DNA from 3 places in the Micromonospora sp. NPDC048063 genome. Region 3 is predicted to be linked to each of the others. Evidence: riboswitches for the same ligand, from Rfam matches in the RefSeq annotation. Region 3 holds a riboswitch; each other region holds the start of a gene.
The links. Region 3 has a riboswitch for cyclic di-AMP ahead of ACGFZ2_RS25180 (NlpC/P60 family protein). Riboswitches for the same ligand answer to the same signal wherever they lie in the genome.
Positions count from the first base shown of each region.

Region 1: linked by a shared signal. The riboswitch ahead of ACGFZ2_RS30295 (coiled-coil domain-containing protein) and the one ahead of ACGFZ2_RS25180 (NlpC/P60 family protein) in region 3 are both predicted to bind cyclic di-AMP.
Region 2: linked by a shared signal. The riboswitch ahead of ACGFZ2_RS11360 (C39 family peptidase) and the one ahead of ACGFZ2_RS25180 (NlpC/P60 family protein) in region 3 are both predicted to bind cyclic di-AMP.

Region 1 is NZ_JBIDBG010000021.1:4,786-10,255, forward strand. It holds gene ACGFZ2_RS30280 (alpha/beta fold hydrolase) at 1-109, shown strand, start outside; gene ACGFZ2_RS30285 (HelD family protein) at 256-2,373, shown strand; gene ACGFZ2_RS30290 (cation diffusion facilitator family transporter) at 2,466-3,383, shown strand; cyclic di-AMP (ydaO/yuaA leader) riboswitch at 3,537-3,668, shown strand; gene ACGFZ2_RS30295 (coiled-coil domain-containing protein) at 3,682-4,743, shown strand; gene ACGFZ2_RS30300 (SRPBCC family protein) at 4,850-5,317, opposite strand.
Region 2 is NZ_JBIDBG010000003.1:643,282-648,751, forward strand. It holds gene ACGFZ2_RS11350 (hypothetical protein) at 1-400, shown strand, start outside; gene ACGFZ2_RS11355 (hypothetical protein) at 617-1,375, shown strand; cyclic di-AMP (ydaO/yuaA leader) riboswitch at 1,664-1,805, shown strand; gene ACGFZ2_RS11360 (C39 family peptidase) at 2,026-2,871, shown strand; gene ACGFZ2_RS11365 (alpha/beta fold hydrolase) at 2,980-3,723, shown strand; gene ACGFZ2_RS11370 (CDP-glycerol glycerophosphotransferase family protein) at 3,743-5,467, opposite strand.
Region 3 is NZ_JBIDBG010000012.1:2,471-7,940, reverse strand. It holds gene ACGFZ2_RS25185 (N-acetylmuramoyl-L-alanine amidase) at 1-1,251, opposite strand, end outside; cyclic di-AMP (ydaO/yuaA leader) riboswitch at 1,491-1,627, shown strand; gene ACGFZ2_RS25180 (NlpC/P60 family protein) at 1,748-2,680, shown strand; gene dcd (dCTP deaminase) at 2,752-3,330, opposite strand; gene ACGFZ2_RS25170 (pyridoxamine 5'-phosphate oxidase family protein) at 3,409-3,960, shown strand; gene ACGFZ2_RS25165 (zinc metalloprotease) at 4,078-5,061, opposite strand; tRNA gene ACGFZ2_RS25160 (tRNA-Gly) at 5,462-5,470, shown strand, end outside.

The DNA of each region.
Region 1 (5,470 bases), on a different contig from region 3:
GCTGATGATGGAACGCCCCGCCGAGGTCAACGCGGCGCTGGGCGGCGTGCTCGGCCAGGTGCTCGACGACGCCCGCTCCGCCGCTCCCGCCACCACCCGCAAGGGGTGACGCGGGCCGGCCGGGCGGGGTGACGCGGGCTCCTTTCCCGCACCTCAGGCGCAGCTGGTTGCGCGCGGGCCGTACCCTCTTGCGGTTGGCCTGGCGTGGTTCGCGCGGTTCGCGCCGCCCGCCGCCCACGTCAGGAGGAGCGACCGTTGACCGACCAGACCACCCTGGCGCAGGAGACCGCCGTCGAGCAGCGGCACCTCGACCGGGTGTACGCCCGACTGGCCGAGCTGCGCCGGTCGGCGGTCCGCGCCGAGAAGGAGGGCTACCGGCTCGCCCGGGTCGGCAACTTCGGGGCGCTGGTCGAGCGGGACGCGATGGTGTTCCACGCCGCGCAGCGGCGGCACGTGCTGGACGCCGAGCACGAGGGGCTGGTCTTCGGCCGGCTGGACCTGCGCGACCGGCAGGTGCTGCACGTCGGGCGGCTCGGCATCCGGGACGAGGACGCGACCACCCTGGTGGTCGACTGGCGGGCCCCAGCCGCCGCCGCCTTCTACCAGGCCACCCCGGCGGAGCCGCTGGGCGTGGTGCGGCGGCGCATGATCCAGTCCTCCGGTGAGCGGGTCACCCGGATCGAGGACGACCTGCTCGATCCCGCCGCCGCGCCCGCCGACATGGCGGTGGTCGGCGACGGCGCGCTGCTCGCCACGCTGTCGAAGGCCACCGGCCGGGGCATGCGGGACATCGTCGCCACCATCCAGCGGGAGCAGGACGAGGCCATCCGCTCCCCCGGTTCCGGGGTGACGATCGTCTCCGGCGGCCCGGGCACCGGCAAGACGGCGGTCGCCCTGCACCGGGCCGCGTACCTGCTCTACTCCGACCGCAGCCGGTACGCCGGCGGCGGCATCCTGGTGGTCGGCCCGTCCTCGGTCTTCGTCGAGTACATCGCCTCGGTGCTGCCCTCGCTCGGCGAGGACACCGCCACGCTGCACTCGCTGGGCACGCTGTTCCCGGGCATGAGCGCCACCCGTACCGACCCGCCGGCCGTGGCGGCGGTCAAGGGCTCGCTGCGGATGCGCCGGGTGCTGGAACGGGCGGCCCGGGACGCGGTGCCGGACGGCCCGGCCGAGCTGCGACTGCTCTACCGGGGCGAGCTGCTCCGGCTGGACCGCCGCGAGCTGGACGCCATCCGGGAGCGGGCGATGCCCCGGGGCGCCCGCCGCAACGAGGTGCGCCGCGCCGGCTTCGACGGCGTCTTCGCCGCGCTCTGGGCGCAGGCCCGTCGGCTGGGCATCGGCCGGCTGCCCGAGCAGCGCGCGTTCGAGGACGAGGTCGCCGAGCGGCCGGAGTTCCGGGAGTTCCTCAAGGCGTGGTGGCCCCGGCTGCACCCCCGGCACGTGCTGGGCTGGCTGGCCCGCCCCGACCGGCTGCGCCGGTACGCCGGCGGGATCCTCTCCGGCGCCGAGATCCGGCTGCTGACCGACGCGTACCGGAGCCTGGACCGCGCCGGGCTGACGATCGCCGACATCGCGCTGCTGGACGAGCTGGACGCGCTGCTCGGCAAGCCGATGAAGCCGGCCCGGCCGAAGCGGGACCCGTTCCAGCTGGCCGGCGGGGTCCGCGAGCTGAGCACGTTCGCCGACCGGCAGCGCGCGGCCCGCGAGGCGGCGCGGCAGCGCCCGGAGGACTACCGGGAGTACGCGCACGTCGTGGTCGACGAGTCGCAGGACGTCTCGCCGATGCAGTGGCGCATGATCGGCCGGCGCGGCCGGCTGGCCTCGTGGACGGTGGTGGGCGACCCGGCGCAGACGGCGTGGACGGGCGACCCGGAGGAGCTGACCCGGGCCCGGGACCAGGCGCTGGGCCGGCGCAAGCGGCACCACTTCACCCTGACCACGAACTACCGCAACTCGGCGGAGATCTTCGCGGTGGCGGCGGCCGAGATCCGCCGGCTGCACCCGGATCTCCCGCTGCCCAGGGCGGTGCGCTCCACCGGCGTCGACCCGGTCGAGCTGGTGGTGCCGCCGGCGGAGCTGGAGACCGCCGTGGTGACGGCGGCCACGGCGCTGCTGGCCGAGGTGGAGGGCACCGTGGGCGTGATCACGCCGGTGCCCCGCCGGGACGAGGTGGCCGGGTGGCTGGGCGGGCTGGGCGCGCCGCGCCTGCAGGTGGTGACCAGCCTGGAGGCCAAGGGCATGGAGTACGACGGCGTGGTCCTGGTCGCCCCGGGTGAGATCCGGGCCGACCCGGGTTCGGGCGTACGGACGCTCTACGTCGCGCTGTCGCGGGCCACCCAGCGGCTGACCACCGTCGACCCGACCGGCTGAGTCGTCCCGGCCGCCGCCGGGCAGTCACTTGCACATATTGCGATGTGAGCATAGATTGAACCGGGTCCGGACGGGTGACGGAAGGTGGGCGCGTGGGTGCAGGTCATGACCACCACCACGGGTCGGTCGCGAATGCCGCGCACCGCCACCGGGGCCGCCTCTGGGCGGCGTTCGCGCTGCTCGGCGCCCTGATGGTGGTGGAGGCGGTGGCCGCCTTCCGCACCGGCTCGCTGGCCCTGCTGAGCGACGCCGGGCACATGTTCACCGACGTGCTCGGCATCGGCATGGCGCTCGCGGCGATCACCGCGACCCGGCGCGCCGGCGCGGACCCGCAGCGCACCTTCGGCCTCTACCGGCTGGAGGTGCTGGCCGCCCTGGCCAACGCCGTGCTGCTCTCCGGCGTCGCGGTCTACGTGGTCGTCGAGGCCGTACGCCGGTTCGGCGACCCGCCGGAGGTGCTCGCCGGCCCGATGCTCGCGGTCGCCGTGCTCGGCCTGCTCGCCAACGTGGCCGCCTTCGCCCTGCTGCGGTCCGGGGCGAAGGAGAGCATCAACATGCAGGGCGCGTACCTGGAGGTGCTGGGCGACCTGCTGGGCTCACTCGGCGTGATCGGCGCGGCCCTGCTGATCGCCGTCACCGACTGGTGGTGGGCGGACCCGCTGGTCGCGGTGGCCATCGGGCTGTTCATCCTGCCCCGCACCTGGCGGCTCGGGCGCGCCGCGCTGCGCATCCTGGTGCAGGCCGCGCCGGAGCACCTCGAGGTCGCCAGGGTGCACGACCGGCTGGCCGCCGTGCCCGGCGTGGCCGAGGTGCACGACCTGCACGTCTGGACGCTGACCTCCGGGATGGAGGTGGCCTCGGCGCACCTGACCATGGCGCCGGGCGCGGAGGTCGGCGCGGTGCTCACCGCAGCCCGGACGGCCCTGCACGAGGACTTCCAGATCGAGCACGCGACGTTGCAGATCGAGCCGGGGGCGTCTCCCGGGGCCTGCGGGTCGGTTGAGTGGTAATGAGCACAGCCTTAAATCTGGGAGAGTATTGTTGACTTATGTCGGATTTGACGGTAAGCGGACAGGCACCCTCAGTCACCTGTGCTACACCAGTCACACCCGCACCGGTAGGCTCGGTTCCGGCCTCCGCCAGGCGGCACCCACCGGTGCCGGCGGTGGCCGCCGCCTAATCGCCCGGCGGGGCGAACCGGGGAACCAAGTTCGTGGGGTGCATCCGCGTCAGCGGTAGGGATCTTCCGTCCCGAACCCGTCAGCTAACCCGGTCGGCGGCTGACGGAAGGACACGTGTATGCCAGTGATGGCACCTGTACGACGACGCGCCGCCCGGTTGGCGGCCCTGATCGCCGTGACGCTCACCCTCGGCGCCGCGGTCGCCCCGGTCACCACCGCCCCCGCGGCGGCCGCCTCCCGGGCCGGCCTGCTCGCCGCAGCCCCCGGCCAGGACCAGGAGGGCGGCACGCCCGCCCTGCGGGCCCAGCTCGAAGCCGCCAGCAAGGGCTACCTGGACGCCAAGCGGGCGCTGGACACGTCGGTCAAACGGCAGCAGCAGCTCGCCACACAGCTCAAGGCGACCGAGAGCGAGCTGACCGAGCGGAGCAGCAAGGTCGGCGAGATCGCCGGGGTGGCCTACCGGACCGGCCGGCTGGGGGTGGTGTCCGCCCTGCTCAACAGCAGCTCGCCGGACGGCTTCATGGACCGGGCCGCCGCTCTCGACGCGGTGGCCGCCAACGAGGACCGGGCGCTCCGCGAGCTCCAGGAGACCCGTGACCAGGCCGCCCGCACCAAGCTGGCCCTGGACGGCGAGATCCGGGAGCAGCGCAAGCAGGTCACGCTGATGGCCAAGCGCAAGGACCAGGCGGAGCGGGCGCTGACGGTGGCCAACCGGTCGCAGTCGAGCGGCGGCGGGCCGGGCGGCAGCTCCACCGCGACGGCGAAGCCGGCGCCGCGCAACTCCGACGGGTCCTGGCCGTCCGAGTCGTGCAGCGTCAACGACCCCACCCCCGCCAACGGCTGCATCACCCCGCGCACCCTGCACGCGCTCAACCAGGCCAAGGCGTCCGGCTTCACCCGCTACGTCTCCTGCTACCGCCCCGGCGGCTCCGGCGAGCACCCCAAGGGCCGGGCCTGCGACTTCGCGGCTCAGAAGAGCGGGTTCGGGGGCGACGCCACCGGCGGCGACAGGACGTACGGCAACAACCTGGCGACGTACTTCGTCAAGAACGCCGACCGGCTCGCCGTGCTCTACGTGATCTGGTACAGGCAGATCTGGCTGCCCAGCAGCGGATGGAAGTCGTACAGCGGCGCCAACGGCGACCCGTCCAGCGACCACACCAACCACGTGCACCTGTCGGTCTACTGACGCCCCGGCCCCGGTGACCCGCTCGCGGGTCGCCGGGGCGACCGCCTTCCCGCCGCCACCTCCCCGGCCGACGGCCGGGCATGCCGCCGTGTCGTCGATGCCCGGCTCAGGCGGGCGGTGACTCCGGCGGGTGCCCGCCCAGGGCGACGCCGAGCCGGGCCGCCAGCCCCAGGTGGGCGGCGCGCGCCTGGCTGAAGGCGTAGCCGAAGAGCGGGACCGGCGCGGTGAGGGTGATCTCGACGTCGATCCGGACCACGCCGTCCGGCTCGGCCCGCAGTCGGGTCCGGTTGCGCACCGTGGTGGCCGGCCACTGCCGCGCCACGGTGACGATCTCGTCCGGCCCGTCGACCAGGACGTCGGCCCGGTAGGTGACCGGCAGGCGCAGCGGCCCGACGGCCAGCCGGTCGGTGATGAGGTAGCTGGCCCGCGCGCCGCGACGGGGCGACACCCGGCGGACCCGGGCGATCAGCGGGTGCAGGTCCTGCTGCCGGGCCGGGTCCGCGAGCAACCCTGCGGCGTCGGCGAGCGAGCAGCGCGCCTGGACGGTGTAGCTGAAGGAATCCCGCCTGAGCACGCCGTCTCCCCACCGTCGCCGTCGCCCGATCGTCGCGCACCGGCGGCGCGCTGGCAACGGCGCGCCGCTCCGCGCGGATGCCGGCCTTGCGATCCGCGCGTCACCGAGGCGTCCGACATCGACCTGTCGGGCCGCGGCGACGACTGACGCCAA
Region 2 (5,470 bases), on a different contig from region 3:
GGTCGCGTTCGCCGTCGGCGCCGGGGCCCTTCCCGCCGCCGCCTCGGCCCAGGCCGGAGTTTCCGCGACCGACACCTGGGCGCCCCCGGCTGACGCCTGGGCGCCCCCGGTCCCGGCGCTCCCCGTCACGCTGGCACCCGCCGACCCGCCCGTGGCGGTCGCCGACCACCGCGTCCTCTCCGACGGTGCCGCCGTCGACGGTGCCGCCGTCGACCGGGCCGCCGTCGACCGGGCCGCCGTCGACCGGGCCGCCGTCGACCGGGCCGCCGCCGGCCCCGGCCACCCCGCCGCTCCGGCCGACCCGGGTGAGGCCGCCGGGGCCGTCACCCCCGGCCCGGCCCCCGCGCCGGGCGGGCACACCCCCGGCGCGGCCGGCCCCCGGGGCCCGCCGCACGTTTGATCCGCACCATCCCGCGGGGCACGCGCGCCCCGCGACCACGCCCGCCGCACGGCGTAGGAAGGGCTCCTTCCGCTATCGCAGGCGTTGACAGGTGCCCGTCCTCCGCTCTCCACCACCCGCGCCCGTCCCGGCGGCGGGACGTGGCACCGCCACGCCCCGCCACCCGGGCGCCGCGTGCGACCCGCTGACGCACTCGCTCCCCGTGAGGTGCCGACCATGGAGACCGTCGTCTACCAGTTCCTGATCGAGGTGCCGCGGGCCGCCGCCATCTGGTCCGCCCTGCTCCTGCTGGCCCTGACCGTGCTCGCCGTGCTGGTCGCCCGCCCCGAGCGGCTCCGTCCGGCCGACGAGCCGGTCGCCCCGCCCGCGGTCGACCCCGTGGCGGAGGCGGCCGACCTGCGCCGCTACGCCGAGGAGGTGGCCGTCGCGGCGGGCCGGGCCGCCCGCACCGCCCGGCGGTGGCGGGCCGACTGGCTCGCCGCCCGGGAGGAGGCCGACCGGGCCTGGCGGGCGTACGACGAGGCGGAGACCGCCGCCCGCCGCCTCACCGGGGCCGCCGCCCTGCCCGCCCCGCGCACCCCGCGCACGCCCGCCGAGTACGCCGCCCGCGAGCGCTGGCTGCACCATGCGGCGGTGGCGGCCCACTGGCGCGGCGACCTCTCCACCCGCCAACTCCGCGAGGTGTTCGGCCGCCGGGCCGGCTGGGATCCCCGCCGGCACCCGGTCGAGCAGGAGATCGCGCTGGCCCGGGCGGTACGCGACGCGAAGCGGGCCGCCCACCGGGCCGCCGCCGAGCGGGAACGGGCGGCGTGGCGGGACGCCGACCTGGCCGCCGAGGCGGCGCGGGCCCTGGCCGGGGAGGCGTACGCCGCAGCGGTCCGGCTCCGGCCGGGCCGGCTCCCGGCGGCCCGGCCGGTGTCCGCCGGGCGTCGGCCCGCGCTCGCCGCGCGCTGGCGGCCCGCGCGGGTGGGCTGACACCGCCGGGCAATTTCGTGACGCCGGTCATAGCGGCGCCGAACCGGTCATCCGGCGCGGCCCGGCCGATTCCCGCCGACGATTCCGCGCCGATGTCCGCCGCTCGTCCGGTTGTCGACGCAAGGTGCGTCGGGAAACGGTCGTCCCATTGAGTCGCGTCAGTGCCGAACTGACCGCAAAAAAAGTCCGGAGATCAAGGTTTAGGCAGGTGGGAGCGGGTTGGCAGGGCGCGGGCCGGCCAGTAGTGTCGGCCCGTCCGGTGCGGTAACCGATCGCAAGAGGCGACGCCGCGCCGACCCGCCTAATCGTGAACAGGCGAGCCGGGGACCCAGTGCAACATCGGGGTGAATCCGCGGGCCACGGCCCGCGGTAGGGCGTTCTTCCCGCCCGAATCCGTCAGCTAACCCGGTCGGCGGCGTCGGAAGGAGTTCCATCCCCGTGCAGCACCCACCCGCCCCCCGGTCGTTCCGGCGCCTCCACGGCGCCGCGGTGCCCGCGCTCGCCCGTCCGCACGCCGCGAGCTGACCCACCGGTCACCGCCCGTCGCCCGGCATCCCGGGCGCATCCCCTGAGTGGTCCACCACCGCCGGACGCCGTCCGCGCGGTCGGTCCCCCCTGCGCGGACCGGCGGCCGCTCACCCCCCGAGCCCGTGGAGGAAACCGTGAAGCACCACCTCAAGCGTCAGCTCCGTCGCCTCACGTCCGAGCGTCCGTACCAGGTGGCCGCCGCGTCGGCCGCGGCGCTCGTGCTCGCGTCGGGCACCGGCGCGTTGCTGGCCGGCACCGACGAGGCACCCGCCGCCGCACAGGCCCCGGTGGCCGTGAGCGAGCTGCGGGACGGCAGCGTCGCCTCGCGCGGCGACGCCCGCGTCGCGACCGCCCCGTCGACCGGCGCCCCGGCCGCGTCCAGCGCCGCTCCGTCGGCCAGCGCCACCAGCGCCGCCCCGAACCCGGACCTGACCCGCAAGCCGGAGCCGCCGAAGCCGCCGAAGGCGAAGTCCCTGGACTACGACTACCAGGCCCAGACCACCTTCTACAACTGCGGTCCGGCGGCCGTCCGGCACGCCCTCAGCGCCGCCGGCATCGCGCGCAGCCAGGACGCCCTCGGCGCCCAGCTGGGCACCGACGAGATGGGCACCGACTCGGCCGAGGACACCACCCGGGTGCTGAACGCGACGGTGAAGGGTGACCCGTACCGGACCCGGATGATCCCGGGCGGTGCCGCGACCCCGGCGCAGATGGACCAGCTCCAGGCCGACGTGGTCGCCGCCATCACGGACGGGCGGGGTGTCGTGGTGAACGTCGCCGGCAGCGCCACCGACACCGACGGCGGCTGGCACTCGTTCCCCGGCGGCCACTACATCGCCGTCGTGGGCTACCAGGACGAGGGCCGGCAGGTGAAGATCGCCGACTCGGCGAACCCGGCGACCGCGTCGTACTGGATGTCCACCATCGCCCTGGCGAACTGGGCCGCCACCCGCGGCTACTCCGCCTGAGAAAGACACCCGTCGGGCGTCGGCTCCCCACCCCGGGAGCCGGCGCCCGATGTCGTCTCCGGGTCACGGCCCTCGCCGGGGCGTACGGCGGGTGGCACACTGCGGCCTATGGCCGACGAATCGGGTGACCGGGACGGCCGGCGCGTCCTGCTGCTGCTGCACGGCATGGGCGCGACCGGGGACGTGTGGCTGCCCTGGGCGCCGCTGCTGGAGCGCCGGTGGGCGGGGCGGTGGCTGGCGCCGGACCTCGCCGGCCACGGCTGGTCGCCGCCGCTGTCGGCGTACTCGTTCGCCGGGCTGGCCGACCGGGTCGCCGCGGGGCTCGCGGCGGGGGACCGGCTCGTCGTGCTGGGGCACTCCCTCGGCGGCGTGGTCGGGCTGGCGCTGGCCGCCCGCCGCGCCGGGCTGCCGGTCGACGCCGTGGTCGGGCTCGGCATCAAGGCCGTCTGGTCCCCGGCCGAGCTGGCGAAGGCCGGGGAGCTGGCCGCCCGACCGGTGACCTGGTTCGCCAGCCGGGACGAGGCGGCCCGCCGGTACCTGCGGGTGGCCGGCCTGACCGGGCTCTTCGCGCCGGACCACCCGGTGGTCGAGGCCGGGCTGCGGCAGGTCGACGGCCGCTGGCGGCTGGCGATGGACCCCGCCGCGTTCGGGGTGGGGGAGCCGGACCTGCGGGCCCTGCTGGCGGCGACGGACGTGCCGGTGCTGCTGGCCCGCGGCGAGCACGACCCCATGGTCACCGACGCCCAGCTCAAGGAGCTGGGCGTGCCGGTCGCCACCCTGCCCGGCCTGGGCCACAACGCCCACGTCGAGGCCCCCGAGGCCGTCCTGGAGCTGGTCGACCCGTACCGCTGACCCGCGAGGTGCCGGCCGGTCAGGTGGTGGGGGAGAGGGTCGCCTCGTCCGGCTCGACCGGCAGGCCGGTCCCGCCGACGGCGCGCGGCGTCGGCGGGTTCCAGTCCGCGTCGAGCAGCCGCCGCGCGGCGCCCAGGAACGCCTCGGCGTACGACTCGGCCGGGAAGTCGCCCAGGTAGCGGCTCCGGGTGGCCCAGCGGGCGGCGGCGAGCGGGTCGGTGTCGAGCAGCGCGGCCAGCACCTCGTCCACGTTGGACATGTCGCGACGCAGCACGTAGCCCGAGCCGGCCAGCGGGAACCGCTCGGCGAACCGGTCGCCCTCGTCGCCCATGTCGGTGACCGCGTACGGCTTGCCGGAGTAGAGGTAGTCGGAGATCACCCCGGACACGTCGGAGACCAGCGCGTCCGAGCGGTTCACGCACTCCGTCAGGGTCAGCTCGCGGGCGGCGGCGCCGAAGACGTGCTGCCGGCCACTCCGGGCCCGGTCCGCGGCCAGCAGCTCCGTGAGCCGGCCCAGCTGCCGCGCCGAGGCCGGGTTCTGCGAGGTGTACGGGTGGGCCCGCAGGATCACCGTCGCGCCCCGCGCCAGCAGCCCGCGCAGCAGCGCCTCGGCCACCGGCAGCGAGCAGTAGTTGGCGTCCGCGTGGTGGCCCGTCCAGGTCGGCGTGTAGAGCACCGTGGGGTGCGGCAGGCCGCGCACCGGCTCCGGGCGGACCTCGATCGACTCGACCTGCGGCCGGCCGACCACCACGAACTTCTCCGCCGGGATGTCCACGCCCGCGCGGGCGTACCGGTCGACGGCGGCCTGACCGGCGACGAAGATCCGGTCGAAGATGGCGGAGACCGGGTTGGCGCTGGGCGCCTTGTCGCTGTCGCCGTGGTGCAGCTGGACGTGGGTGAGCTGGGTGAAGCGGATGCAGTGGCTGTTCTTCGCGCCGTGGTTGACGTAGAACGCCACCCGCAGGCTCGGCACCAGCGCCTCGTCCATCGCCTTCGTCGTCGGGCAGTAGACCACCGGTGCCGTGGTGGCCGCGGCGACGGTGGGCAGGAACTCCGGCTCCCGCACCATGACCAGGAACGGCCGGCCGATCCGCTCCAGGTACGGCAGCCACATGGTGACCTGGTATTCCGAGCCGGGCGGGGCGGAGAAGTGGAGCAGGAACTCGGGCTGGTGGCGGCGCAGCGCGCGGGAGACCGCCGACCCGCCGGCCCCCGGCCGGAACCGCCGCCGGGCGAGGTCCAGCCCGACGGCCCCGGCGCCGGCGGCGACCAGCGCGACGGCGCCCAGCGCCACCCCGGCCGGCAGGGTCGCCGCGGCGGCCGCCGCCACCAGGGCGAGCAGCCCCAGCAGGGCGTCGCCGAGGCGCGCGGCGACCAGGGGCGTCCAGGTGCGCACCGGCAGGTTCGCGGCGCGCACCTCCAGGCCGCCGGCGTCCCGCAGCGGCCCGACGAGCAGCACCAGCCCCAGCAGGACCAGCGCCGTCGCGGCCAGCGCGGGGTCGAAACCGGCGTCGAGGCGCCGGGCGTACCCGACCAGGACCGCCGCCGCGACCAGCGCGGTCTCGGCGACGCTGTCGGCGCCCGGGCGGACCCGCCGTTCCCAGGCGGCCGCCGCGAGGGCGGCCACCGCCAGCCCCAGCCCCCAGCCGGTCGCGCCGGTCAGCGCGACGACGAGGAACGCCAGCACCGCCAGGCCGGTGGCCAGGGCGCGGGCGATCAGCTTCCGGACCAGGTCACCACGCATGTC
Region 3 (5,470 bases):
CCAGTGCATGCCGCGCACGGTCGAGGCGACGGTGCCGGGGACGTTGTCGTGACCGACGATGTGCTGCCGGTCCAGCGGGATGTTGTACCGCAGCGCCAGGTGGCGGACCAGCTTGGCGGAGGTGCGGTACATCGCCTCGGTGTACCAGGTGCCGTGCCCCGCGAAGCCCTCGTGCTCCAGGCCGATGGACTTGGCGTTCACGTACCAGTTGCCGGCGTGCCAGCCGACGTTCTTGGTCTTGATGTGCTGGGCGATGTGGCCGTCCACCGAGCGCAGGGTGTAGTGCCAGCCCACCCGCCGCGGGTCCTTGACGAGGTTGACGCTGGGCCCGAAGTAGCCCTCGGTGTCGTGGATGACGATGTACTCGATCTTCTGCTGGGCCGGCCGGTCGGCGAGGTCGTGGTTGCCGTAGTCACCCACGGTCGGGCCGTACTGCACGTAGGGCGCCGGGATCCACTCGCAGGAGATCGTGTCGGGGCACTCCAGCCCGTCGGGCCGGGCGACCTTGCGCAGGCCCAGCCGGTCGAGCCAGGAGCGTTCCGGCTGCACCGCGCGGGCGGCGAGGGTGACCCGCTGCCCGTCGTCGGTCAGCCGGCTGTCGCCGGCGCCGATGGTGGCGTACACCTCGTTGGCGAAGGCCGCCGCGGCGTCGGCGCTGTCCGCGCCGGAGTAGCGGGCCACCGCGCCGTACCAGGCCGCCGGGTCGGTGTCGGCGCCGACCGGGGCGCCGATCTGCTTCTGGTACGCGGCCAGCAGCGCCGCGCCGCCCCGGATGTTCGCCGTGACGTCCGTCCGCAGCGCCTCCTCGCTGGCGCCGGTCAGCTCGGCGGCGGCGTCGAGCGTCCGCAGCGAGGCCTCGGCGGGCGGCGGGGTGTCCGGCGGCTCGTGCGCCTCGGCCAGGGACGGGCGGGAGTCGTCGCCCCGCGGGTCCTCGGTGCCGTCGTCGTGGTGGGTGCCCCCGGGCAGGGCGGCGACGTACTCCGCGTCGGTGAGGTGCATCGGTCCGAAGCCGCCGCTGGTGCTCGGCGTTCCGGCGTTGGTGTCCCAGCGGGACTGCAGGTAGGAGACTCCGAGCAGGACGCTCTCCGGCACGCCGTACTCCGCCGCCGCGGCGGCGTACTGCTGCTGCCGGTCGGTCGTCGGCGCGGCGGCGGCGGTTCCGGCGGCGGTGAGTGGCGTCGCGGCCAGGGCGGCCGCCACGGCGGCGGCCAGCAGGACGCGTCTGCTCCTCGATGTCGCTGACAGGTGCATCAGACCCCCAGGTCGGACGGGCGAATGTGGGGCCACCTTCGCCCCGGGCGCCACCTCCGGTCAATACCTTTCCATGCGTCACTTACCGAAGAAGGAAAATTTCGTCGCCCCGAGTGACACGCTCCACCGGCCCGCATGAGTACGGTGTGTCACGGCGCGATGGGTTGCGGATCGATAACGACCATCTCTACTCTGGTCATTCGTCGGCCGGCGACAGTCCGTCCATCCGGGGCGGTAACGGTCCGACACCGCCGAGTCGCTCCCGAGCGAGCCGGGGACCCAGGTACCCCGGGGTGAATCCGCAGCACCTGCGGTAGGGCGTCCCCTTCCCGCCCGAACCCGTCAGCTAACCCGGTAGGCGGTACGGGAAGAAGGAGTACGGAGCCCGGTGGCACACCATGCCCCGCGGCCACCGTCGGCACGGTCGGCACCCGCCGGCCCGACGACGGCTGCGCCGCGCCCACGCTGGTACCGCTGCACCACCGCCCTCGCCGCCTTGGCCGCGTTCGCCGTCGTCCTGACCGGCGGCGCCACGGCGGCCCACGCCGAACCGACGGTCGCCGAGATCGAGCGCCAGATCGACGAGGACTGGAACAAGCTCGAACCGATCATCGAACGGCACAACGCCACCCGCCAGGACCTGGCCGCCAAGCGCAGGCAGGCCGACGCCCTCGCCAAGCAGATCGAGCCCTTGGAACGGCAGGTCGAGCAGGCGATGGAGGAGGTCAGCGCGCTGGCCGTCCGCGCCTACAAGGGCGAGAACGTCTCCGCCGTCAACGCCCTGCTGGGCAGCCGCTCGCCCGACCAGATGGTCGGCCAGCTCGAACTGCTCGACCGGTTCGCCCAGCACCAGCAGCAGGACGTGCGGCAGGTCGCCGAGCTGCGCGACCGGCTGGCCGAGAAGAAGGCCCCGCTCGACGAGATGGTCGTCCAACTCGGCCGGACGGAGGCCCAGCTCGCCGCGAAGAAGAAACAGATCAACGCCGAGATCGACCGGCTGCAGAAGCGGCGGCTGCGGATCTACGGCAGCGGCGGCGGCGGTTCGCTGCGCCCCGCCCCCTGCCCGGCCAGCTACCCGGGTGGCGGTGCCGGCACCGCGGTCAAGTTCGCCTGCGCCCAGATCGGCAAGCCCTACGTCTGGGGCGCCGAGGGCCCGAACGCGTACGACTGCTCGGGCCTGATGCTCGCCGCCTGGGCGAAGGCCGGGGTATCGCTCCCGCACAACGCCGCGCAGCAGCGCCGGGTCACCGCGACCGTCACCCGGGGCGAGCTGCGCCCGGGAGACCTGGTCTTCTACTACAGCGACCTGCACCACGTCGGCATGTACGTCGGCGGGGGCTGGGTGGTGCACGCCTCCCGAGCCGGGGTGCCGGTCAAGATGAAGAAGGTCGACGACGGCCCGATCCACAGTTACGGCCGCCCCGGCTGAGGTGTAAGGAAGGGGCCCTTCCTAACGCATTCGGTAGAGGAAGGGCCCCTTCCTAACAGGCGGCCGTCGGGTCAGCGGGTCGGCCAGGTGCGCCAGTGCTGCCAGGAGCGGCTCGGGGTCGGGCCGCGCTGCCCCTGGTAGCGCGAGCCGTAGACGGCCGAGCCGTACGGGTGCTCGGCCGGCGACGAGAGCCGGAAGATGCAGAGCTGACCGATCTTCATGCCCGGCCAGAGGGTGATGGGCAGGTTGGCCACGTTGGACAGCTCCAGCGTCACGTGGCCGGAGAAGCCCGGGTCGATGAAGCCCGCGGTGGAGTGGGTGAGCAGGCCGAGCCGTCCCAGGCTCGACTTGCCCTCCAGCCGCCCGGCGAGCTGGTCGCCGAGGGAGATCACCTCCAGCGTCGAGGCGAGCACGAACTCGCCCGGGTGCAGCACGAACGGCTCGCCCTCGGGCACCTCGACCATCGACGTCAGGTCGTCCTGCTGCATCGCCGGGTCGATGTGGGTGTAGAGGTGGTTGTTGAAGACCCGGAAGAGCTTGTCCAGGCGTACGTCGATGCTGGACGGTTGCACCAGCGTGGGCTCGAACGGCTCCAGCGCGAGCGTGCCCGCCTTGATCTCGGAGACCAGGTCGCGGTCGGAGAGCAGCATCGCACCACCTTAGCGAGCGATGTGCGTGGCCTGCGTGTCGGACTACCTGTTCGTACACGTGTTCGATAGAATGTCGGCATGGCTTCCTGGTCCGAATTCGCCGCCGACGAGCCCCGCCTCGCCGACGGGATCCGCTCCCTCATGCAGCAGTACGGGCCGGGCTTCGGCTACCTGGCCACCGTCCGCGCCGACGGCGGGCCCCGGGTCCACCCCGTCTCTCCAGTGATCACCGACGAGGGGCTCTTCTGCTTCGTGGTCGACTCGCCGAAGCGGCGCGACCTGGAGCGCGACGGCCGCTACGCCCTGCACTCCTTCCCGCCCGAGGAGAGTGACGACGAGGCCTACGTCGCCGGCCACGCCCGGCCGGTCACCGACCCGGCCCGGGTCGCCCGGCTGGCCCGCAGCCACCGGGCCGCGCCGCAGGTCGACTGGCGGCTGTTCGAGTTCACCGTCGACGTGGCGATGCTCGCCCGTCGGGAGCCGGGCGTCGCGGGCGGCGCCGGCGAGGGGCACGGCCGGCCCGCCGTCCAGGTCTGGCTCGACCCCGGTGCGGCCGCCGCCGGCACCGCCGCGGTGCCCGAGACGCGGTCCGGGAGTGGTGGCAGCCTCGCCGCCCGCCCGGCCGCCTGAGACGCGGTGCGGCGCCCCGGGCCGTCCCCGTCCGGGGCGCCGCACCGCCCCCACCCCGCCCCGAAGACGACGGCGCCGGCCCCGTCGAGCGGAGCCGGCACCGGTCGTGCGGGGGAACTACGCCGCGCGGTACGCGTTCCAGGCGGTCAGCATGCGGCTGGCCTGCCCGGCGGTGAACTGGTGCATGCAGGAGTCGTAGGTGTAGTCCATGAAGTTGGTGATCGGGTCGACGCCCGGGGCGGTGCAGGTGTCCCGGCCGGTCGGGCACTGGAACGCCGGGGATGCCTCGGGTGCGGTGTCGCTGACGCTGTCACCCGAGCCGGAGCAGCCGCCCTGGAAGGTGTGGTAGAGGTTCAGCCAGTGGCCGACCTCGTGGGTGCCGGTGTCGCCCTGGTTGTAGTTGGTGGCCGTGCCGCCCGGCAGCGACTCGCTCAGCACGACGACGCCGTCCATGCTGCTCAGCTTCCGGGTCGGGAAGGTCGCCCAGCCGAGCAGGTCGTTGCTCAGCTCGCCCAGGTAGACGTTGAGGGTGTTCTTGCCGCCCTCGCGCAGCGAGGTCTTCATCTGCCGCTCGGCCGAGGAGCCCTGCACGATCGGGTACCACGAGGGGTTCGTCACCCGGTTGATCTTCTGCAGCTGGAAGCTGAACGCGGTGGCCGCGCCACCGGTCGCCCCACTGTAGGACTGGTTCAGCACGTCGATCTGCGAGGTGATCATCGAGTCCGGGATGTTGCCGCCGGCCCGGGTGCCGTCCCGCTGGATCACGTGCACCACGACCGGGACGGTGACGGTGGCCGTGATGGAGGCGCCGGCGCCGGTGCGGAACCGGGCGCGCTCGCGCAGGGCGGCGGCCAGGTCGGCCTCGCGCTCGCGGGTCTCCGCCAGGGTCAGCTCGTTCGGCTCGTGCTTGGCCGCGCCGCCCGCCTTGATACGGGAGTCCGAGTGGACGTCGGCCGGCTCGACGCAGACCTCGCTCGGGGCGGCGGAGAAGGCCGACGCGGCCGGTACGACGCCCACGGCGGCGGTGCTGAGCAGCAGCGCGAGGGTCGTCGACGCGACGCCGGCCGTACGCCGGGTCAGCAGGTTGGGACGGAGTCCCATGGGCCCACCTCTTTCTGGCCGGCGCGACAGGGGGTATGTCACGCCGTGGCTGAGAACGTTGGGCAGACGTTACAACCGATCGACGGATTTGAGAACGGCCATATGTTGCAGGGGTGAAACTTTTTCCTGATCGACGCCGACCGGTGATCGACAATTGGCGATGAAACGGTGATTCTCGGTAGCGACTCGCGCTGCCCGATGCTCGGTGGCGCCGATCTTCGGGTGTACCGGTCCGCCGGCCGGTGCGGGCACGGCACAGAACGGATCATGGCCGCCGTGGCAGGGCCAGCTTCCGGGTGGTGGCCGCAAGTCACCCGGGAGTCCGCCGGGCGACACGGTGCGGCGTCGGAGGGGTACCTGGGTGCGCCGACGGGACGTCTCAGGTACAGTGGTGCCGCCTGCGGGTGTA